2 regions of the Metabacillus sp. 84 genome follow, and region 2 is predicted to be linked to the other one. Evidence: a T-box and tRNA genes for the amino acid it is inferred to sense, from the RefSeq annotation. Region 2 holds a T-box; the other holds one or more tRNA genes.
What was found. The T-box of region 2 lies ahead of leuS (leucine--tRNA ligase). A T-box ahead of a tRNA ligase gene usually reads a tRNA of that ligase, here a tRNA-Leu.
Positions count from the first base shown of each region.

Region 1: it has a tRNA-Leu gene. The T-box ahead of leuS (leucine--tRNA ligase) is inferred to sense a tRNA for this amino acid. The anticodon was not compared.

Region 1 is NZ_JBNILN010000024.1:11,154-16,253, reverse strand. It holds tRNA gene ACQCV8_RS20070 (tRNA-Ser) at 1-21, shown strand, start outside; tRNA gene ACQCV8_RS20065 (tRNA-Glu) at 30-104, shown strand; tRNA gene ACQCV8_RS20060 (tRNA-Val) at 464-539, shown strand; tRNA gene ACQCV8_RS20055 (tRNA-Met) at 559-635, shown strand; tRNA gene ACQCV8_RS20050 (tRNA-Asp) at 640-716, shown strand; tRNA gene ACQCV8_RS20045 (tRNA-Phe) at 793-868, shown strand; tRNA gene ACQCV8_RS20040 (tRNA-Thr) at 889-961, shown strand; tRNA gene ACQCV8_RS20035 (tRNA-Tyr) at 978-1,061, shown strand; tRNA gene ACQCV8_RS20030 (tRNA-Trp) at 1,067-1,140, shown strand; tRNA gene ACQCV8_RS20025 (tRNA-His) at 1,159-1,234, shown strand; tRNA gene ACQCV8_RS20020 (tRNA-Gln) at 1,297-1,371, shown strand; tRNA gene ACQCV8_RS20015 (tRNA-Gly) at 1,434-1,508, shown strand; tRNA gene ACQCV8_RS20010 (tRNA-Cys) at 1,517-1,590, shown strand; tRNA gene ACQCV8_RS20005 (tRNA-Leu) at 1,599-1,679, shown strand; gene ACQCV8_RS20000 (DUF6241 domain-containing protein) at 2,193-2,717, shown strand; gene ACQCV8_RS19995 (HEAT repeat domain-containing protein) at 3,221-3,922, shown strand; gene ACQCV8_RS19990 (MEDS domain-containing protein) at 4,049-4,624, shown strand; gene ACQCV8_RS19985 (MerR family transcriptional regulator) at 4,750-5,100, shown strand, end outside.
Region 2 is NZ_JBNILN010000002.1:78,175-92,676, forward strand. It holds gene ACQCV8_RS04950 (TIGR01212 family radical SAM protein) at 1-534, opposite strand, end outside; gene ACQCV8_RS04955 (YtzC family protein) at 678-941, shown strand; gene ACQCV8_RS04960 (glycogen biosynthesis protein GlgD) at 954-1,115, shown strand; gene ACQCV8_RS04965 (hypothetical protein) at 1,176-1,349, shown strand; gene ACQCV8_RS04970 (GntR family transcriptional regulator) at 1,855-2,244, shown strand; gene ACQCV8_RS04975 (ABC transporter ATP-binding protein) at 2,237-3,115, shown strand; gene ACQCV8_RS04980 (ABC transporter permease subunit) at 3,109-4,053, shown strand; gene ACQCV8_RS04985 (ABC transporter ATP-binding protein) at 4,069-4,767, shown strand; gene ACQCV8_RS04990 (ABC transporter permease) at 4,757-6,067, shown strand; gene ACQCV8_RS04995 (MDR family MFS transporter) at 6,302-7,501, shown strand; gene ACQCV8_RS05000 (DUF4257 domain-containing protein) at 7,709-8,041, shown strand; T-box leader at 8,129-8,347, shown strand; gene leuS (leucine--tRNA ligase) at 8,423-10,837, shown strand; gene ACQCV8_RS05010 (hypothetical protein) at 10,893-11,126, opposite strand; gene ACQCV8_RS05015 (rhodanese-like domain-containing protein) at 11,257-11,565, shown strand; gene ACQCV8_RS05020 (hypothetical protein) at 11,729-11,944, shown strand; gene ACQCV8_RS05025 (DUF2553 family protein) at 12,226-12,462, shown strand; gene ACQCV8_RS05030 (sporulation protein Cse60) at 12,467-12,646, shown strand; gene ACQCV8_RS05035 (NAD(P)/FAD-dependent oxidoreductase) at 12,717-14,000, opposite strand; gene ACQCV8_RS05040 (putative polysaccharide biosynthesis protein) at 14,153-14,502, shown strand, end outside.

The DNA.
Region 1 (5,100 bases), on a different contig from region 2:
CGAATCCCCCGCTCTCCGCCATAATAACTGGCCCGTTGGTCAAGCGGTTAAGACACCGCCCTTTCACGGCGGTAACACGGGTTCGAATCCCGTACGGGTCACCAACCGATTTCAAACAAATAGGCAGCACTTAAAGTGAACGGCTAGAATAGAAGCGCAATCCGCCGCTCATCGCAAGCCCAAAAAGAGGGTTGGGAGAAGCAAGCAGTGCTAGGAGCCGAAGGAGAGAGCCCCGGAGCGCACATAAGTGCGTGAGGATGCGGACGACTGAAAGCGACAACGCAATGCGCCGCTCATCGCAAGCCGAAAGCATCACCCAACAAAGTGAAAGTAAGAGGGTTGGGAGGAGCAAGCAGTGCTAGGAGCCGAAGAAGAGAGCCCCGGAGCGCACATAAGTGCGTGAGGATGCGAACGACTGAAAGCGACAACGCAATGCGCCGCTCATCGCAAGCCGAAACTATATGGAGGATTAGCTCAGCTGGGAGAGCATCTGCCTTACAAGCAGAGGGTCGGCGGTTCGATCCCGTCATCCTCCACCATAAATATTTATTTTATTATCGCGGGGTGGAGCAGTCTGGTAGCTCGTCGGGCTCATAACCCGAAGGTCGCAGGTTCAAATCCTGTCCCCGCAACCAAAATGGTCCGGTAGTTCAGTTGGTTAGAATGCCTGCCTGTCACGCAGGAGGTCGCGGGTTCGAGTCCCGTCCGGACCGCCATTTGATTTTTTAATCAAACCTAAGTAAAATGTAAGAGGGTTTCAATAAGCGAGAAGCTTAGTGGAAGGCCAAAAATGGCTTGGTAGCTCAGTCGGTAGAGCAATGGACTGAAAATCCATGTGTCGGCGGTTCGATTCCGTCCCAAGCCACCATTTATAACTAATATAAATATGCCGGTGTAGCTCAATTGGTAGAGCAACTGACTTGTAATCAGTAGGTTGGGGGTTCAAGTCCTCTTGCCGGCACTGTCTTCACTGTAGTGGAGGGGTAGCGAAGTGGCTAAACGCGGCGGACTGTAAATCCGCTCCTTAGGGTTCGGCAGTTCGAATCTGCCCCCCTCCACCATTTATAGGGGCATAGTTTAACGGTAGAACAGAGGTCTCCAAAACCTCCGGTGTGGGTTCGATTCCTACTGCCCCTGCCAATATAATTTGATAATGTGGCGGTTGTGGCGAAGTGGTTAACGCATCGGATTGTGGTTCCGACATTCGTGGGTTCGATTCCCATCAGTCGCCCCATATTTTTGTATTTGAATATTGGCTGCTGTATAATAAATCTGCATCGTGAGTACATACATAGGTGGGCTATAGCCAAGCGGTAAGGCAACGGACTTTGACTCCGTCATGCGTTGGTTCGAATCCAGCTAGCCCAGCCATTTTTTCTTTTCAGGAAAGTTTTAAATCCTTTTGCATAGAATGACATACAGGAAACAATAAGGCGGAAGTAGTTCAGTGGTAGAACACCACCTTGCCAAGGTGGGGGTCGCGGGTTCGAATCCCGTCTTCCGCTCCATTATGTTTGGCGGCATAGCCAAGAGGAAAGGCAGAGGACTGCAACTCCTTTACCCCCGGTTCGAATCCGGGTGCCGCCTCCAAACAATATGCCGGTGTGGCGGAATTGGCAGACGCGCACGACTCAAAATCGTGTTCCTCTGGAGTGCCGGTTCGACCCCGGCCACCGGTATCATTTTCAGGTTATTAATCTGTAAACAAACGTGAATATTACCGAAATATCAACCGTTTCTCACAGTGTGGGGAACGGTTTTTTCGTGTGGTCCGGACTATACTGAATATTTTCAAAATGGGTGCATCCATAATACATGCTGGTTATTCATTAAAGTACGCAGATTCTTCAATTTCACTGTCATCTTCAGATAAAAGGTTTAATAAATCTCCTGTAGGATGAATAAAATTTCTTAAATCCCTTTAAAATTTTTTGAATCTGTCTTATGTCTTTGTTTTTTAAGTAATTCACATTAAATGGATTTTCCCCAAACCCCCCCCTAAGTGATTGCCATTTCATATTGGATCTCCCAACTATAGTAAATCTCTAAAAGGGTATCTGGGTAATGCATTGAATACTATAATTGTTCCAATATGATGGAATGCTATAATGAGGTTAATCATTTTATTCGTTTCTATGCTTCATTACCATACCAATTACATTGAATACTACTATGGGAGATGGGTGCCTCAAATGAAAAAAAGTCAGGTTATATGGGTTGGATCTATTGCTATTGCTGGAAGCGTTGCACTTATTATTTATTACATGATAGGTCAAGATGGGAGTCGGGAGACTTTAAAGGTGAAAGAATCAAAAACACCGAATAATGAAATCATAGAAATAGAGGAGGCTAATGCAGTCCCGTCAGATAAAGAATTTCCTATAAACATGAATGAATCTGACATGCAAAATGCGATTCATGGGATGAGCCACCAAAAAGTTGAAGCTGAAGACAAATGGGGGTTCATTCCGTTAACTTCGGAGAGAATAAAACGATTAATAGCTGTTCTTCAGCATAACCAAGAAAATTATGAACATTACCGTACATACAAGGAAATATTGGATCGTTGGAACGACAATGATTTCTCGAAAGTTGATCACGATCATAATCGGATTTGGGAACTTCAAAATGGAAATGTAGGCAAGGCTACAGGCATTTTATCTGCTGAGGAAGAAAAAGAATTTATCGAAGAACATTACAACATTGAGAGAAAATAAAAACTTTCCTAATCCCCAATTATTAAGCTGCGAAGGATGTTTTTCAGTATTTCTTCTCATATTTGTTGTTAAACTTCAGCTTTAGCACTTATTGATTATCAGACTGAACGAATGACTTTATACACAAAGAAGTACAAAGGAAAATATAAAGGATGGTCAGCTAGGAGAACAAACAGATGATAAAAAAGATTGAAGGCGGCATAAGATGATTGAAAAGTTAATTGAACGGATGATGGATGAAACAGACGCAGGAAGCCGGAACAGTATTTCCTGGAAAGCATATAGAGAAGCTGAAAAAATCACGGACCCAAATTAAATTCCTTATTTAATGGAATTCATTGAGAAACTAAAAAAGAAGAAGACTAGACAGGATCGGGAAAAGAGAGATGCTATTTACTATATTCTAAAGAAGATCGGAGTCCATACATCCGATCAAAGTATTCCAGTGTTTTTTTTTGAAGTGCTTACAATTTGAAACCAATATGCATACAGTGGGAAATCTTTTGGATTACATAGCAGATCAGGGTAACTTTGTTCCTGATCACAGGGGAATCCTTCCTTTCCTGGAAGATCGACGCTGGCAAATCCGTTTTTTTGCTATAGACTTACTGGGCAAATGCAAAGAACCTGCTGTTGAGGATGCTCTTATAAAAATACTGGAAGCATGCAATGACCACCATGAGTTTTTAAGCATTTGCGGGGCGCTTCAAAAGATTGGAACTGCTCAATCGATCCCTCTTCTAATCGAGAAAACCAAGCACAAAGACCAATGGATCAGAATTGGTGCCTATGAAGCATTGCATGTACTGGGAAACCAGGAGCTGTTGCCAATATTTATTGAAGGACTGAAAGACCGTTTTTATTGCTCAAAACATCATGCCGTAATAGGTGTCTGTAAATTTGATGATGGAAACTATACAGACTTAGTTTATAAATTTGTTAGTAAGCTAACATCCTATTCCCGCATTTTAGAAGCTGATGAAACGAAGCCCACGGACTTAATAGCGGGGCTTTCCTATCTTGATCGGTATATAGGGGATAAGGGAAAAATGGTGAAGTTGCTGGAAAGAATCACACGGGTTGAAAGGGATGTTTTTTCAGAAACAGAAAAGAAATTTATTGAAAAATATATTGAAAACGGCCATAGGGTTGATCAGAATAAGAATCCCTTTAATAGAAATAGCCAGGGTACTTTACTCCGGTAAAGCTCCATCACCTTAATCATGAGGAGGAACCCCGGTACATATACCGCACAGCAGTTATCTAAAATGTGATAAGATGAGCGTTAGAACAACAATTGTAAATCTGGCCTTTAAAGGAGCCGTGTAATTTTGAATCATTCCTTAATGGATATAAAAAAAGACATTGATCAATATAAATCCGGGCATATCTTATTTCTGTTTGATGATGCTGACATATATATAAAGGCAGCCTCTGCTTATATTCTTTCTGGAGTTGAACAGGGGGATCAGATCATTGTTATTGAGAATGAGAGAATGGCAGTTTTGCTGGAAAAACAGCTGAAGGGTATTCTGACAAAAAAGCAGCTTGCTAACGTTCATTTCCTTAACAATTTTGATTTTTATTATTCAAATGGAAATTTTCATACTCCCACAATCGTCGCTTATTTTTTGAAAGTAGTGCAGCCTCTTATAGATGCCAATCAGCGTTTTCGAACATGGGCCCATATTGAATGGGGAGAAATTGGAGACATAAAGTACGAAATTGATGATTATGAGAAAAATTCCGAAGTGACGGTGAACGCTATGAAACTGCTCTCTGTATGTGCCTACAACAAGGAAAGACTGCCCGCTAAAATTAAGACATCCTTATTAAATTCTCACCGCTATCTCATGACAGGGAACGGAATCATCCAGCATGAAAAGACGGACGCAGCTAACGAATAATAAATTTCTGTGAGCTTGCATGCAGCAAGTTCTATTTTTGTGTTTGTGAACCTTTTATTACAATGAACCATTTTGTTTGCCCTTAAGCCAAGTTCCCTATACAATGAACCTATAACCATCACGTTATGGTCGGGGGTGATTCCGTTGGGGCTGAGAAATTAAAAATAGGTGAACTTGCTGACAGATGCGGGGTTACAAAGAGAACGGTTGATCATTATACAAATCTTGGACTGCTTAAAGCGGAACGTTCGCCTTCTAATTATCGTTATTATGATTTGTCTTCGCTCGAACGGATTCATTTTATTGAAACGTGCAAGGCAGAGGGAATGCACTTGGCAGATATCGGGAAACGGCTTCTTGAAAAGGATGCAGAAGAGATAGATTTACTAGAATTAAGATTGAAAATCAGCGGTTTAGATAAGGATGTTTCCGAAATTTTGTCTCAAATTGACCGAAATGATCCTGACAGCATAGAA
Region 2 (14,502 bases):
ATAAGCAGGGTAATCATGGGCGCGGTTTATAAGCATAGCAGTCCGTTCGTGTACGGTCTGAAGACCGAGCTCCACCCACAAATACGTCCGCTGGTTCAATTCAGCAAGATAATCGACCACATCATCCGGAAGGCAATCAGGCCTCGTAGCAATGGATAACCCTGCCACATCATCAAAACCAAGCACGGTTTCAAATTTTTCTTTGAGTACATCAAGCGGGGCATGAGTATTGGTATAGGCTTGGAAATAAGCGATATATTTGCCGTCTTTCCACTTTTGATGCATCTTCGATTTACCTTCTGTAAATTGTGTATTCAAATCATCCGCCCGGTTTCCGGCAAAATCACCGGAACCTGCAGCACTGCAGAACGTGCAGCCTCCGTAAGCAACCGTTCCATCCCGGTTTGGACAATCAAATCCACCATCCAAAGCCACTTTAAACACCTTATGGCCAAATGTATTTTTCAAATGATAATTCCATGTATGATACCTTTTTGTATCCGCTGCAAACGGAAAAGGGTTGGACTGAACCAAATCAGATGAGCCTCCTGATAGAAATATTGTCATTATGCCATTTTATCATGCCGTTTTTTTGAATGACAAATTTTTTAGGGGTTAAACCTGCTTTTTAGGCAAATCCTATAAAGGCGAAATAACGTGAAGAAAGGGGCATCTACATGGCTACTCGGGAATCCGTAGAAGATTATATGCAAAAATGCACAGAAGCTTACAACTATGCAAAAGCACAATTTGAAAGCGGTGCAAAGCAAGAGCACTACCATGATCTGGAGTACACCGAAGCGCAATCCTTGCTTGAAAACGCAGTTAATGATCTGAATAAGCTGACATTAAGCTGCGACGACCAGCAAAAAGAGCAGCTGTACAGAATGAGACTCCAGCTTCAGCAGCTGCAAAATGAAATGATTCTGCAACGGCACTAAGGAGGGTACACGATGGCGACTAAATCTGACCAGAACAATCCCGAGCAAAAAACGAAAACTCCGGAACAAAGCAAAATGGAGTTCTCAAAAGAATTGGACCCAGTAAAGAAAGCAAAGCAAAAATATGCCGAAAAAGGCCAGCCCATCAAGTCCAAACAGCATCCTGAAAACTGATTCTCTTCTGCGTTTTTAATCCTTCAAAAAGGGAAAAAAGAAAACCAGGAGGCGAGTTGAATGAGAACATACATTGTGCAATACACGGACAAGGAAACAGGGGAACGTGTTTTTGACGGCCCGGCTTTCGGAAGCGAAGCGGAAGCCATGGAAATGCAAAGAGAACTTGAAGAAAAAGGTCATCTAGATGTCCTGGTTGAAAGCGAAAATGATATCCTGCAGGATCGTGAGTAGAATAGAGATGGAGAAAGACGGAAAGCACCCGATTTTGAGGGTGTTTTTTTGTTGAGGCCGGAGGAAGAGCGTCGTGTTTGAGCTGAAAGAAACATTTTGGTTAGGCATTTTGTTTTTTGATGGGAAATCGATTTTAACCGGAAACAGACAAGGGGGGAATGTGGAATGTCGGACAAGAAGAGTGAGGACTCCAGTGACAGGCAAGGATGCGTGGAAACCCAAGAAAAGCGAGCGGGGGTAAAACAAAGAATATCAGGAAGAAATAGAAAAGAGCCCAATCGCACCCACCGCCACTAAACGTATGGCACCTGCAACCCGCCGTGATTGCGTACTTACACCCCTAAAACCATCCATACAGCGGATAAGCCACTTGCCCACCCCCCTTTTTTTGAAAAAATACCTTCCCGCCATTGACAATCCCAGCACATCTGTTTATTGTAATAAGTGTATTAGTTGGTGTAGTACACAAGATACAGTTCATTTAATTGGAGAAAGTAGGGAGATCATGATACAAATTGATCCTCGCAGCTCGACGCCTATTTATGAACAGGTTGTTCAGAGTATGAAGGAGCTGTGCTTGAAAGGGGCTTTGAAGCCCGGAGATAAACTTCCCTCGGTCCGGGAGTTGGCCACGATCATTATTGCGAATCCGAATACGGTGAGCAAGGCATATAAAGAGCTTGAGCGTGAAGGCATTATTGAGACTCTCAGAGGCAGAGGAACCTTTGTCTCAGAGAATGTGAAAATCAAACTGGATGAGGGGAAGATGGAGATGCTTAAGGAGCAGCTGAAGACACTGATTATTGATGCAGCTTATGCAGGAATTGATGTGAGTCAGCTCCACGATTGGCTGGATGAGATTAAGAAAGAGGTTGGAGGAAATAAAGATGCTTGAAGTGCGGAATTTATCTAAGAAGATGAATGGAGAGAGCATCCTGCAGAGTGTATCTTTTTCTCTTAGAGCCGGAGAGATTTTCGGATTGCTTGGGCGAAATGGGTCTGGTAAGACGACTCTTCTGCGTTTAATTGAACAGATCCTGCTGCCGGATGAAGGAGAAATTCTATATGACGGAAAGCTGATCAGTAAGCATCCGGATGTGAAGCAGAAGGTTGTGTACGTTCCGATTCACAATGGATTTTATGAGCGCTATACGTATAAACAGCTGATCCGGATTCTAAAGCCGCTGTATCCGGACTTTGATGTGACTTATGCCAATGAGCTGATGAACCGGTATAATTTGTCGGAGACGAAAAAATATCGGGATTTGTCTACGGGGCTGAAAAAGCAGTTTTCGCTTATTATCGCGTTTGCGATGAGGCCGGAAGTCATTTTGCTTGATGAACCGACGGATGGGATTGATGCAGTGACACGCCATGATGTGCTCGAGCTGATGATCGATGAAGTTGCGCATAGAAATACAGCCATAGTGATTACTTCCCACCGGTTGGAAGACATCGAGCGGATATGCAGCCGAATTGCTTTTCTGGAGGGAAATACGCTGTCTGATTTAGTGGATATGGAAGATATTAAAGGAGATTATTTGAAGCTTCAGCTTGCTTTCGAGCATGATCGCCACCTGCAGATCAGAGAGAGGGGATTGCCGGTTTTGGATCATACGGGCGTCTTTTATACCGTTTTGCTGGAAAAGAAAAATGAAGAGCAGCGGGCGTGGCTTCAATCCCTTGAACCAAAAATTTGGAATGAACTCCCTGTGAGCCTTGAAGAAGTCTTTATTGCAAAGTTTGGAGGGAAGCGCAGATGGTAGCTAAGGGACTAATACTAAAGGAAATCAGGCAGGCATATATCGGCCTGATTACAGCATCAGCTGTGTTGATTGTTTATTTGCCGTGGATGATTATGAATGCGTACTCCTCTTATTTAGAGTATGGCAACGGGAAATTTGAGTTTAGCATGTTTGAATCAAGTTTTAATGGAGTGACCCTGCTTATGCCGTTCATTCTGGCAATTGGAATGCTTGGGTCAGAAAAACAAAGAGGCAGTATGGATTTCACACTGGCTCTGCCTTTTAAACGAAGTGCCATTTTTTGGGTCAAGTGGCTGGTCGGCACAATTACAATTGTGATAAGTTTGATTGTTTCATTCTGTGTGAGTTCAGTTACTCTCAATATTACGGGAGCTTTTGTTTTAGAGAGCACGGTTCAGTATTATTTATACCTGACTTTGTCAGCTGTAATGATCTATTCTCTTCTTTTTGCAGCCGGATGCCTGACAGGTACTTCTTTCGCGCAGGGCATGGTTGGCGGAAGCATGCTTTTGCTGCCGGTATTGATCGTATCCGTGAGCATCATGAATTTGGACGTGTTTATGGATGCCTCTGCTCTTTATAATCAAGGCTTTGCGGATATCCTGATCAATTTTTCCGGATTGAACATCGTTTGGTATGATGACACGACTATGATTGAAAGGATCATTACGCCGCTTTGTCTGACCATCCTTTACACGGCAATCGGGTACGCTGCATTTTTGCGTCATCCCGCTGAAAGAAACGGCTATTTCTTTCTATGGAAATCGTTCAACTTGCCTGTTTTCCTGATTGTGCTTCTGCTCGGAATGTTTGGGTTTGGAGGATTCGGGTACTCAATCGGCGGGGAATCCATTCCAGGCTATATCACAGGAATTTTAATAGGGGCAGGAACTGGCGCAGCAATAGGATATGTAACGATTTATAAAAAAGCGAAATAAGAGAGGAATTGAATTATGATTCGTATTAAAGAGCTTTCACATTCATTTTTTGTCGGAAAAAAGGGAAAAGAGCGGGAGATTCCGGTGCTCAGCCGGATCTCCCTGGATATTGAAAAAGGCGATATTGCAACCATTGTCGGCCGAAGCGGATCTGGAAAATCAACTTTGCTCAATTTAATTTCAGGCTTTATGAAGCCGGTAGAAGGTGAGATCCTTATCCAAGGGCAGGATGTGGCCAAATTTAACGAAAAAAAATGGGCGGAATTCAGACTTGACCATTTTGGTTTTATTTTTCAAAATTTTCAGCTAATACCGAGTCTCTCAACCTTCGAAAATATTGCATTGCCTCTTACTTTAAAAGGGGTCAGTGCCTCTCAGCGGAAGATCAGGGTGAACGAGATGCTCAGCCGTGTCGGTCTGCTTGACCAGTCGAATCATTATCCGAATGAGCTTTCAGGAGGACAGCAGCAGCGGGTCAGTATCGCAAGAGCATTAATTTTGAATCCTCAAATTATCCTGGCAGACGAACCGACAGGCAGTCTTGATTCAGAGACGGAAAAAGAAATTCTTGAACTCATTCAGGAATTAAACCGCGAAAAAGGCATTACGTTTTTTATCATTACGCATGATGATGAAGTGGCGGGCATCAGCCGTAAACGCTTCAATCTTCACGACGGCGTATTAATGAATGGAGGTGTTCCGGTTGAAGCTTAAGGATCAGATCAATTTTGTCAGACAAAACATTAAGAAAAACCGTCTGCGGGTATTTACGACGGTTCTTGCCACAACAATGGGATGCTCGTTTCTGATTGTTCTCGCTTCCGTCGGGTTCGGTTTTCAGCGCAGTGTAACGGAAGAAATTCAAAAGCAGCAAGTGTTGACAGAGGTAACGATAAATGGGCTGCAAAAGAAGGATGAAGAGGCTCGGCCAGTTACGAGCAAGCAGATCAATGATATTAAAAATACTGAAAATGTTAAAGCAGTTGTTACGAGAAATGTCATAAATGTTCCGGCCAGAGCAGAGTTTGAAGGAAGGACAGGCCAGAATTTTCTTTCCATTATCACAGACATGGAGCAGGAGAAAAAAGCCAGCTTGTCACTGGACAGGGGAAGGATGCCGGAAAAACCAAATGAAATTGTGGTCGGCTATCATTTCGGATCACAGCTCTATACTGAAAAGGAACAGGCCCAGCTTGAGCAATTCAACTCGAATCCTGAAGACGGAGCAAAAAAGCCTGAGGGATATAAGGAAGATCTTTTAAACAAAAAGGTAACGTTTGTATATACTGATGAAAATGAAAAAGAACAGGCCTATGAATTTACGGTAACAGGTGTTTCCAAAAAACCAGCCAGAGATTTCATGGAAGACACTAATGTGATGATCGGACAAAATATGCTGAAGGAGCTTGCTCCGCTCGTTGACCCGGAATTCGACCCGAATGAAATAACGTATTCGAATGTGATGGCTTATGCGTCTTCCATTGATCAAGTAGACGGCCTTACAAAGGCATTAAAAGAAAAAGGCTACCTTGTTTACTCCATTACGGAAGAGCTTGAAAGCATGAATTTATTTTTCAATGCCTTTAAGATCGGATTGATTTTTGTTGGTACCATAGCGGTTCTCATTGCTTCCATCGGAATTTTCAACACGATGACGATGGCCGTAACGGAACGGACACAGCAGATTGGAATTATGAAAGCAATCGGAGCGCAGCCGAAGATGATTAGAAGGCTGTTTTTAATGGAGAGTGCCTGGATTGGAGTAGCAGGCTCTATCATCGGTGTCGTGATTTCCTACGGCATAGGCTGGGCAGCTAATCAGATTGTTCCAATGATTCTTCAATCAACTGCTGGCGGGGGAGCTCCTTTGGAAATGCAGATTTCCTACATTCCGCTTTCGCTTGTCCTGATCGCATCTGCCATCAGCATCGGAGTAGCCATTCTATCAGGCCTTCGTCCAGCTGTTAAGGCGACTAACATTGATGTTCTATCCGCATTGAGGAGAGAGATATAAGGTGTTATCCCCCGTTATTGACGGGGTTTTTTTCTTGGAATAAAGGAGTAGGGTATTGTGTAATCTCTTTGTATTCCAAGCTGTCATTCATCCCAAGCCATAATGCTTTGAAGCGAAAACAATTGTCAGAACTATTATCTATTTGTAAAACCAGTATTCTGCAGTTGAAAAACATCGTGAAATTCCATAAACTACTCTAGTGGAACGAAAGTCAGTGTAAAAGGAGGGGTTCGTATGCCGCGTTCCCTTTGGCTTCTCATTATTGGGATGATCATTAATGTAACCGGGGCTTCTTTTTTATGGCCTCTTAACACCATATATATTCACGATGAATTAGGGAAATCGCTGACGGTTGCAGGGCTGGTGCTCATGCTGAATGCCGGAGCAAGTGTAATTGGGAATTTGGCTGGGGGCGTCCTTTTTGACAAGATTGGAGGATACCGTTCGATTCTTCTTGGAATTACCATCACGCTCGCTGCATTGCTTCTGATGGTGTTTTTCCATGGATGGCCTTACTATGTGATCCTGCTTACGATTGTCGGTTTTGGATCAGGGATTGTATTTCCGGCTACGTATGCTATGGCAGGAAGTGTCTGGCCTGAAGGCGGAAGAAAGTCATTCAACGCGATTTATGTAGCACAAAACGCCGGGGTAGCCATCGGTTCCGCTTTGGGTGGGCTGGTTGCATCGATTTCGTTTCAGTGGATTTTCATGGCGAACGGTCTACTGTATGCTGTCTTCTTTTTCGTGGCATTTCTCGGCTACCGAAATATTCAAGGCGAAACCGTTCATCCTTCAGCCATTGTGTCAAAGAAGCCTCAAAAAAAAGACCGGACGAAATTTGCAGCCTTGTCGGTTTTGTCAGGAGGCTACCTCCTATGCTGGGTCGCGTATGTTCAATGGCAGTCCACCATTGCTGCACATACGCAAACGCTGAATATTGACCTGAAGCAATACAGTCTGCTGTGGACGGTCAACGGATTGATGATTGTGCTGGGACAGCCGTTCATTTCGGCATTCGTTAAACGTTTTGCCAAATCACTGAAAGCGCAAATGCTCATTGGAATGGGAATCTTTATGTTTTCATTTGCCATAGCGGCAGCTGCCGGGGAATTCACCGGGTTTTTAACAGCGATGGTCATTTTGACCATCGGTGAAATGCTGGTTTGGCCTGCTGTTCCCACAATTGCCAATCAGCTGGCTCCAAAGGGGAGAGAAGGCTTTTATCAGGGGTTTGTAAACAGTATGGCAACTGCAGGGAGAATGATTGGTCCCTTACTGGGAGGATTCCTGGTGGATGCGTTCAACATGTCCATGATGTTTGCCGTTCTGATCGGTTTGCTGTTTGTCAGTTTCTTCCTGACACTATTCTACGACCGCTCAATCAACTTACCGGTGGAGGAAGAATTATCCTCCAAAACAGCAGAAGGATAAAAAGCCTGAGATCCTGCCATCTCAGGCTTTTTCTTTGGGAAATTGGTTCGTTTGGCATTTATGGAAAATAATTCTAAATAATCAGGCGGCTTGTCCACCGGTTATATATAATAAAAATAAAAAGCCTTACCCATCCCCGTGGGACTGCCAATCTGTATTTTTTATTTATCTGCTTTGCCAGAATAAAAAAGAAGGATCGGTGGTGTGATGACAGCTCAAATTTTGGTAGCCAGTATCATCGGAGGTTTAATGGGGATTGTAAGCCACATGAATAAAAGGGGGCGACTGGAAAAACCGAGAATGACGAAACGGTTTATTTACCTTGGTTTTTATGAAGACCTTGTGATCGGAACCATTGCAGCGATTATGCTCGTCATCTCTTCAGAGCCTCAATCGTCACTGCAGCTCATTCTGTTATCGATTATCGCCGGCTACAGCGGTGAAGCTGTCCTGCGAAGCTTTACCTTCTCCACCCAGCAAGACCAGCCTGAAGTTCCCTCTTCCAAAAATTGTCCAAGTCACAAGCCGCCTCTACCATAAGAAGTGCCTCATTGAAGCTTTCCCTAAATCGCTGCAACCAGCTTGCATATCCCTCAAATTTTTTATAAAATGGTTTTAGAAGAAAATAGTCGAACGGTGATAAGGAGCAGTAGTGAACAGGATGCACCATAGAGAGCTGACGGAAGGTGCAAGTCAGCAGCAAATGTTCATGAACTCGCCTTTGAGTTTGCAGATGCGAAAGAAAACAGTAGTGTCTGCCGTGCATTCACGTTACGAATGTCAAGCGAGTGTAGTTTGTGTACACTAATTTGGGTGGTACCGCGGGAGAAAGCTCTCGTCCCTTTTTACAGGGACGGAGCTTTTTTTATATTTCACGGCCGCGTACTCGATGTCCGTTCAGCGAAAACAAGGAGGATGTTTATGAGTTTCAGTCATAAGAAAATCGAACAGAAATGGCAGAAGCATTGGCTTGCCAGCAAGACATTTAAAACAGGTGAGGAACCGAACCGCCCTAAATTTTATGCGCTTGATATGTTCCCGTATCCGTCAGGAGCAGGTCTTCATGTCGGGCACCCGGAAGGATTTACAGCGACAGACATTCTTTCCCGGATGAAACGGATGCAGGGATACAATGTGCTTCATCCGATGGGATGGGATGCATTCGGACTTCCTGCTGAGCAGTTTGCCCTGGATACAGGAAATGACCCGGCAGAATTTACGGAAAAGAACATTAACAATTTCAGGCGCCAAATTCAGGCACTTGGCTTTTCTTATGACTGGGATCGCGAGGTCAACACAACCGATCCTCACTACTATAAATGGACACAATGGATTTTCCTCAAGCTTTATGAAAAAGGCTTAGCCTATATTGATGAGGTAGCCGTGAACTGGTGTCCGGCACTTGGAACCGTTCTTGCCAATGAAGAGGTCATTGACGGGAAAAGCGAGCGGGGCGGACATCCGGTCGAACGCCGTCCGATGAAGCAATGGATGCTGAAAATTACAGCCTATGCAGATCGTCTGATAGAAGATTTGGATGAAGTAGACTGGCCGGAAAGCATTAAAGAAATGCAGCGCAACTGGATTGGCCGTTCAGAGGGAGCTCACGTTCATTTTGAAGTAGATGGACACGAGGAGAGCTTCACCGTTTTCACGACAAGACCGGACACTCTTTTCGGTGCAACGTATGCGGTGTTTGCTCCTGAGCATGAGCTGGTGAGCAAGATTGTAACAGCGGATCAAAAAGAAGCGGCAGATGCTTATATCAATCAAGTGAAATCCAAGTCTGACCTGGAAAGAACAGATCTCGCAAAGGATAAAACCGGTGTCTTCACGGGTGCATATGCCATTAACCCTGTGAGCGGCGAAAAAATGCCGATCTGGGTGGCAGATTACGTCCTAATCAGCTACGGTACCGGGGCGATTATGGCGGTGCCTGCCCATGATGAACGCGATTATGAATTCGCTGTGAAATTCGAGCTTCCGATTAAAGAAGTCGTTCAAGGCGGCGATGTATCGAAAGAGGCTTACTCCGGTGACGGAGAGCACGTAAACTCGGAATTCCTGAACGGATTAGGAAAAGAAGAAGCGATTCAAAAAATGATTGAATGGCTGGAAGAAAACAGCAAAGGCGAAAAGAAGGTAACGTACCGCCTGCGTGACTGGCTATTCAGCCGCCAGCGCTACTGGGGTGAGCCGATTCCAATCATTCATTGGGAGGACGGCACCATGTCTGCAGTTCCTGAAGATCAGCTTCCGCTTGTCCTTCCGAAAACGACAGAAATCAAACCATCCGGTACGGGTGAATCGCCGCTTGCCAATATTTCAGAATGGGTGAATGTAACAGATCCTGAAACGGGCAAAAAAGGACGCAGAGAAACGAACACGATGCCGCAATGGGCGGGAAGCTGCTGGTATTACCTGCGCTACATCGATCCAGCGAACGAAAACCATTTAGCGGATCCGGAAAAAATCAAACAATGGCTGCCGGTTGATACGTACATCGGAGGGGCCGAGCATGCGGTGCTCCACCTTCTATACGCACGTTTCTGGCACAAGTTTCTTTATGATATCGGCGTGGTTCCAACGAAAGAGCCGTTTCAAAAGCTGTTTAACCAAGGAATGATCCTTGGTGAAAATAATGAAAAAATGAGTAAATCAAAGGGCAACGTTGTGAATCCGGATGAAGTTGTGGAAAGCCATGGTGCTGATACGCTTCGTCTTTACGAAATGTTCATGGGACCGCTTGAAGCTTCCATCGCCTGGTCTGAAAAAGGGCTGGATGGAGCAAGACGCTTCCTTGACCGCGTATGGAGATTGCTGATTGAAGATGACGGAAACTTGACTTCGAAGGTTACAAACAGCGGAAATCCGTCTTTAGAGAAGGTCTACCATGAAACTGTGAAGAAAGTAACTGAAAACATCGAAGGGCTGCGCTTCAACACCGCGATTTCCCAGCTGATGGTGTTCATTAACGAAGCATATAAAGCGACGGAGCTTCCTAAAGAATACTTGGAGGGCTTTGTAAAGCTTCTTTCTCCAATCGCTCCCCACCTTGCAGAAGAGCTTTGGGAAAAACTTGGTCACTCTGATACCATTGCCTACGAAAAATGGCCGCAGTATGATGAGTCCAAGCTTGTGGAAGATGAAGTGGAAGTAGTCGTTCAATTTAACGGCAAGGTAAAAGCAAAACTTCTTGTTCCGGCCGAAGCCTCAAAAGAAGAGATGGAACAGATTGCGCTTCAAGATGAGAAAGTGAAAGAACAGCTTGATGGGAAAACCATCCGCAAAGTGATTGCAGTTCCTGGGAAGTTGATTAATATTGTGGCGAACTGAATAACCTGATAGAAGCTTGCAGAGATACTTCTGCAAGCTTTTTTTACTATAGATATTATTGCCTGCGTTCGTTTCCCCGTTTAAAGTTACCTGTAGCTTTTGCCAGAATCAGCTGAATCTCATGCTCATCCTTAGCTAGATTTATTCTTGCTAAAAACTTCTCCGCCTCTCCGTCCTTTACTATTTTCACCTGCTTTCCTTTGTACAATAGAAAAACTGACTGATTTTTTGCAATCTGAAAGCTGAAGGGCTTTTTATCCAAACGGTTTCGTTTGTCTATTTCTCTCACATCATCCCCTCCTGTATAGAACGTCTATTCACCAGTAACCTGCAGGATTCCTGCATAATCCTGCGATTCGCAACCCGCCTGCCCGCCTGATATAATAAAAGTATGATGAAAACAGGGAGCTGATTAAACGATGATTAAAGAAATTTCAGCAGAAGAAGTAGAGCAAAAGCTTAAAAATGGAGAGAATATTGAGCTTGTTGATGTACGCGAAGATGAAGAAGTCGAAGAAGGGATGATCTCAAAAGCAAAACATATAAAAATGGGTGACATTCCTGCAAGAGCCGGCGAACTGGATAAGGATAAAGAGTACATCTTTATTTGCCGCTCAGGACGCCGCAGCGAAAATGTGGCGGCCTATCTTCAGGAGCAGGGCTACAAAGTCGTCAATATGACAGGCGGAATGCTTGAATGGAAGGGCGAGACCGTACCGAAGCAATAACCGGTAAAAGACCATGCATCGTGACAGGTGCATGGTCTTTTTGCTGCATACACATAAATCCAAAATATTTCGTTCTAAACACTGCAGCAAACCGATAATTTTTATGAGAGGCAGAGATGCTTTCTCTGTATCCATTTCATAAGAAACAGGTGATATCATGGTGATGACCGTTCATTTTTTTGATGGGAAAAGCATCGTACTGAGCCAGATGGTGAAAAGAGTTCCAGCCATTGGAGAAGATATAAAAATTAAAGGCCGAATAGGAAAAGTTTTAGAAATTGTCTCCATCGATGAAAAAAATGCCCGAATCCTTGTTGCCTTTGAGAGTGTCAGTAAAAGTAAAGCGGCAGCAGACCAGTCCAAAAAGAAGAAAAAGTAAGGGAGCATGCTGAGGAATGTCAATATTCCCTTAAGATTCTATGTCCGCTGAATACGATGTTCTCAAGTTTCTGTTTTCGCTGATAAAAGGTAAGCAAATGAACGATCTATCCGCTATACGTAAACAGCGATCCTATGTTATAACCACCTGCATTCCTGTATTTTAGAACGTACTTGGAGAAACTCAGCGTCTCCTTATAAAAAAGAGTCAGTCGCCAATTATGAAAGCGTTAACATAAATAACCCCTGCTCTCATACATTGTGTTAAGGAGGGGATGGGCGATGGAGGATTTTCATAGGCTCGATATCACAAGGCGCGTAACAGCGAAGGTTAGTGACGACCTCATTGAATTGTTTTGCGGAAAGAATTCCATCGGCTGGCTTGTCATAAACGAAGAGGGCAAGCAATATGATTTAATTGAAGGATTTGTCATCGAGAATGGACGGATCTATAAATTATATGAACGAAACGGCGGGCAGCAGCAATACGGGGAGGCCTGCGATTTAGGGTGGTGCTGATTGAATGAAAGTTGTGCTGTTTGATGAAGAGCATGAAAAGGATTTAGAAAAAGAAATCAACTGTTTTCTGGCCGAGTTGGATGATGAGCAGCTTGTGGATATTAAATTCTCCGTCGCTGCTTCATGTGATGCAGAAGGTGAGCAGGTCTACTGTTTTTCGGCCATGGTTTTATACCGGTCCTGAAGAGCAGCATGCCTGCTTTTCAATTCTCAAGGGGAGTGAGAGAGGATGATTCTAAAAAACCCGGTCTAGGTTAAACCGGGTTTTCTTCTTTGGACAATGCGTATTCAGCGGCATTACCGCCAGCAAGCCTCCCTGTAATGAGGGCGGCTGTAATATTATATCCACCGGTATAACCGTGAATATCCAGAATTTCCCCGCAAAAGTACAGGCCAGGCATAAATTTTGAAGCCATTTCTTTAGGGTGGATTTCTTTAACAGAAACTCCTCCTCCGGTTACAAAGGCTTTGTCCAGCGGAAGGGTGCCGTCCACCTTACATTCAAATTGTTTGCATGATCTTGCGAATCCCCTCAGTTTTTCATGGGAGGTCTGTGAATAAGGCTCACTTGGATCGATTTCCTGCTGCTCAAGGAGGAAAAGCAAGTATCTTTCCGGCAGCAGCCCTTTATACAGGTTCTTTAATGCTTTCCTCGGCTCTTCTTTTCCAGCTTTAATCAATTCCTGGAACAATTCTTCTTCCTTGCGGCCGGGAAGGGCATCGATGGTGACTCTTACATATTGAGCGTTGTATTTCTTCATCGTTTTCACGATATATTGGCTGCACCGCAGTACAGCAGGACCGGAGATGCCAAAATGGGTAAAGAGCATGTCCATTTTGTGGGTGATTACGGTCTTGCCCTTGGGATTCAGGACACTTAGTGCCACACTTCTCAGTGCCAGACCCTGAAGAGATTTGTTTTTTATGAATGGTTCGCTGGATGTAACAGGAACCTCAGTCGGGAAAAGGTCGGTAATGGTATGGCCCGCAGCTTCCGCCCATGCATAGCCATCCCCGGTGCTGCCTGTGTGGGGGACGCTCTTCCCTCCTACCGCAGCTACAACAGCGTCTGCTTCAATGCATTCACCAGTTTTAAGTGTGATGCCTTTAACCTGCTGGTTTTCATAGTCAATCCGTTTAACCGGCTCGTTCACACGGATTTGCACGTTCAGTCTTTTCAGCTCGTTCAGGAGAGATTCGACAACTGACTGGGCTTTGTCGGAAACCGGAAACATTCTTCCGTGATCTTCTTCCTTCAGTCCAACACCAAGTCCCTCGAAGAAAGAGATGATATCCTCGTTGCTGAACTCAGAAAAGGCACTGTATAAAAATCGGCCGTTGCCGGGAATGTGTTTGATGATTTCTTCAACGGGAAGGCGGTTCGTTACATTGCAGCGGCCTCCGCCTGATATGGCGAGCTTACGTCCAAGCTTGCTCCCTTTATCAAGCAGGAGTACGCGCGCACCCCTGCTTCCGGCCGAGATGGCTGCCATCAGTCCCGAAGGACCGCCCCCAATTACAATTACATCGTACTTCATTGTGTCACAACCTTCTTTTTAACCTTCATTCATTATAGCCGAAATCTGCATTCAAGAAAAACTGCTAAATTCCACAACTTTTTCCTCTCCATGCCTGCTTATGTTAAACTAATAAAGTTGAACCTAATTTCACAAGAACGGTGATAAAAGATATGTCAGATAAAATGCTAAAAGGCACGTTTATTTTAACGCTTGGTACATACATTTCCAGGCTGCTCGGTATGATTTATATCATTCCGTTTACAGCATTGGTAGGCACTCAGGGGACGGCACTCTATCAGATGGGCTATACCCCTTACGTTATATTCTTAAGTATAGCCACGGCCGGTTTTCCAATGGCTGTATCAAAATTTGTAGCGAAGTACAATGCGATGGGAGATTATCAGACAAGCCTGAGAATGTTCCGCAATGGAATGATCGTCATGCTTTTAACCGGACTTGCTTCATTTGCTGCGATGTATTTGCTCGCTCCTGAGCTTGCAGCATGGTCTCTTAGGTCAGA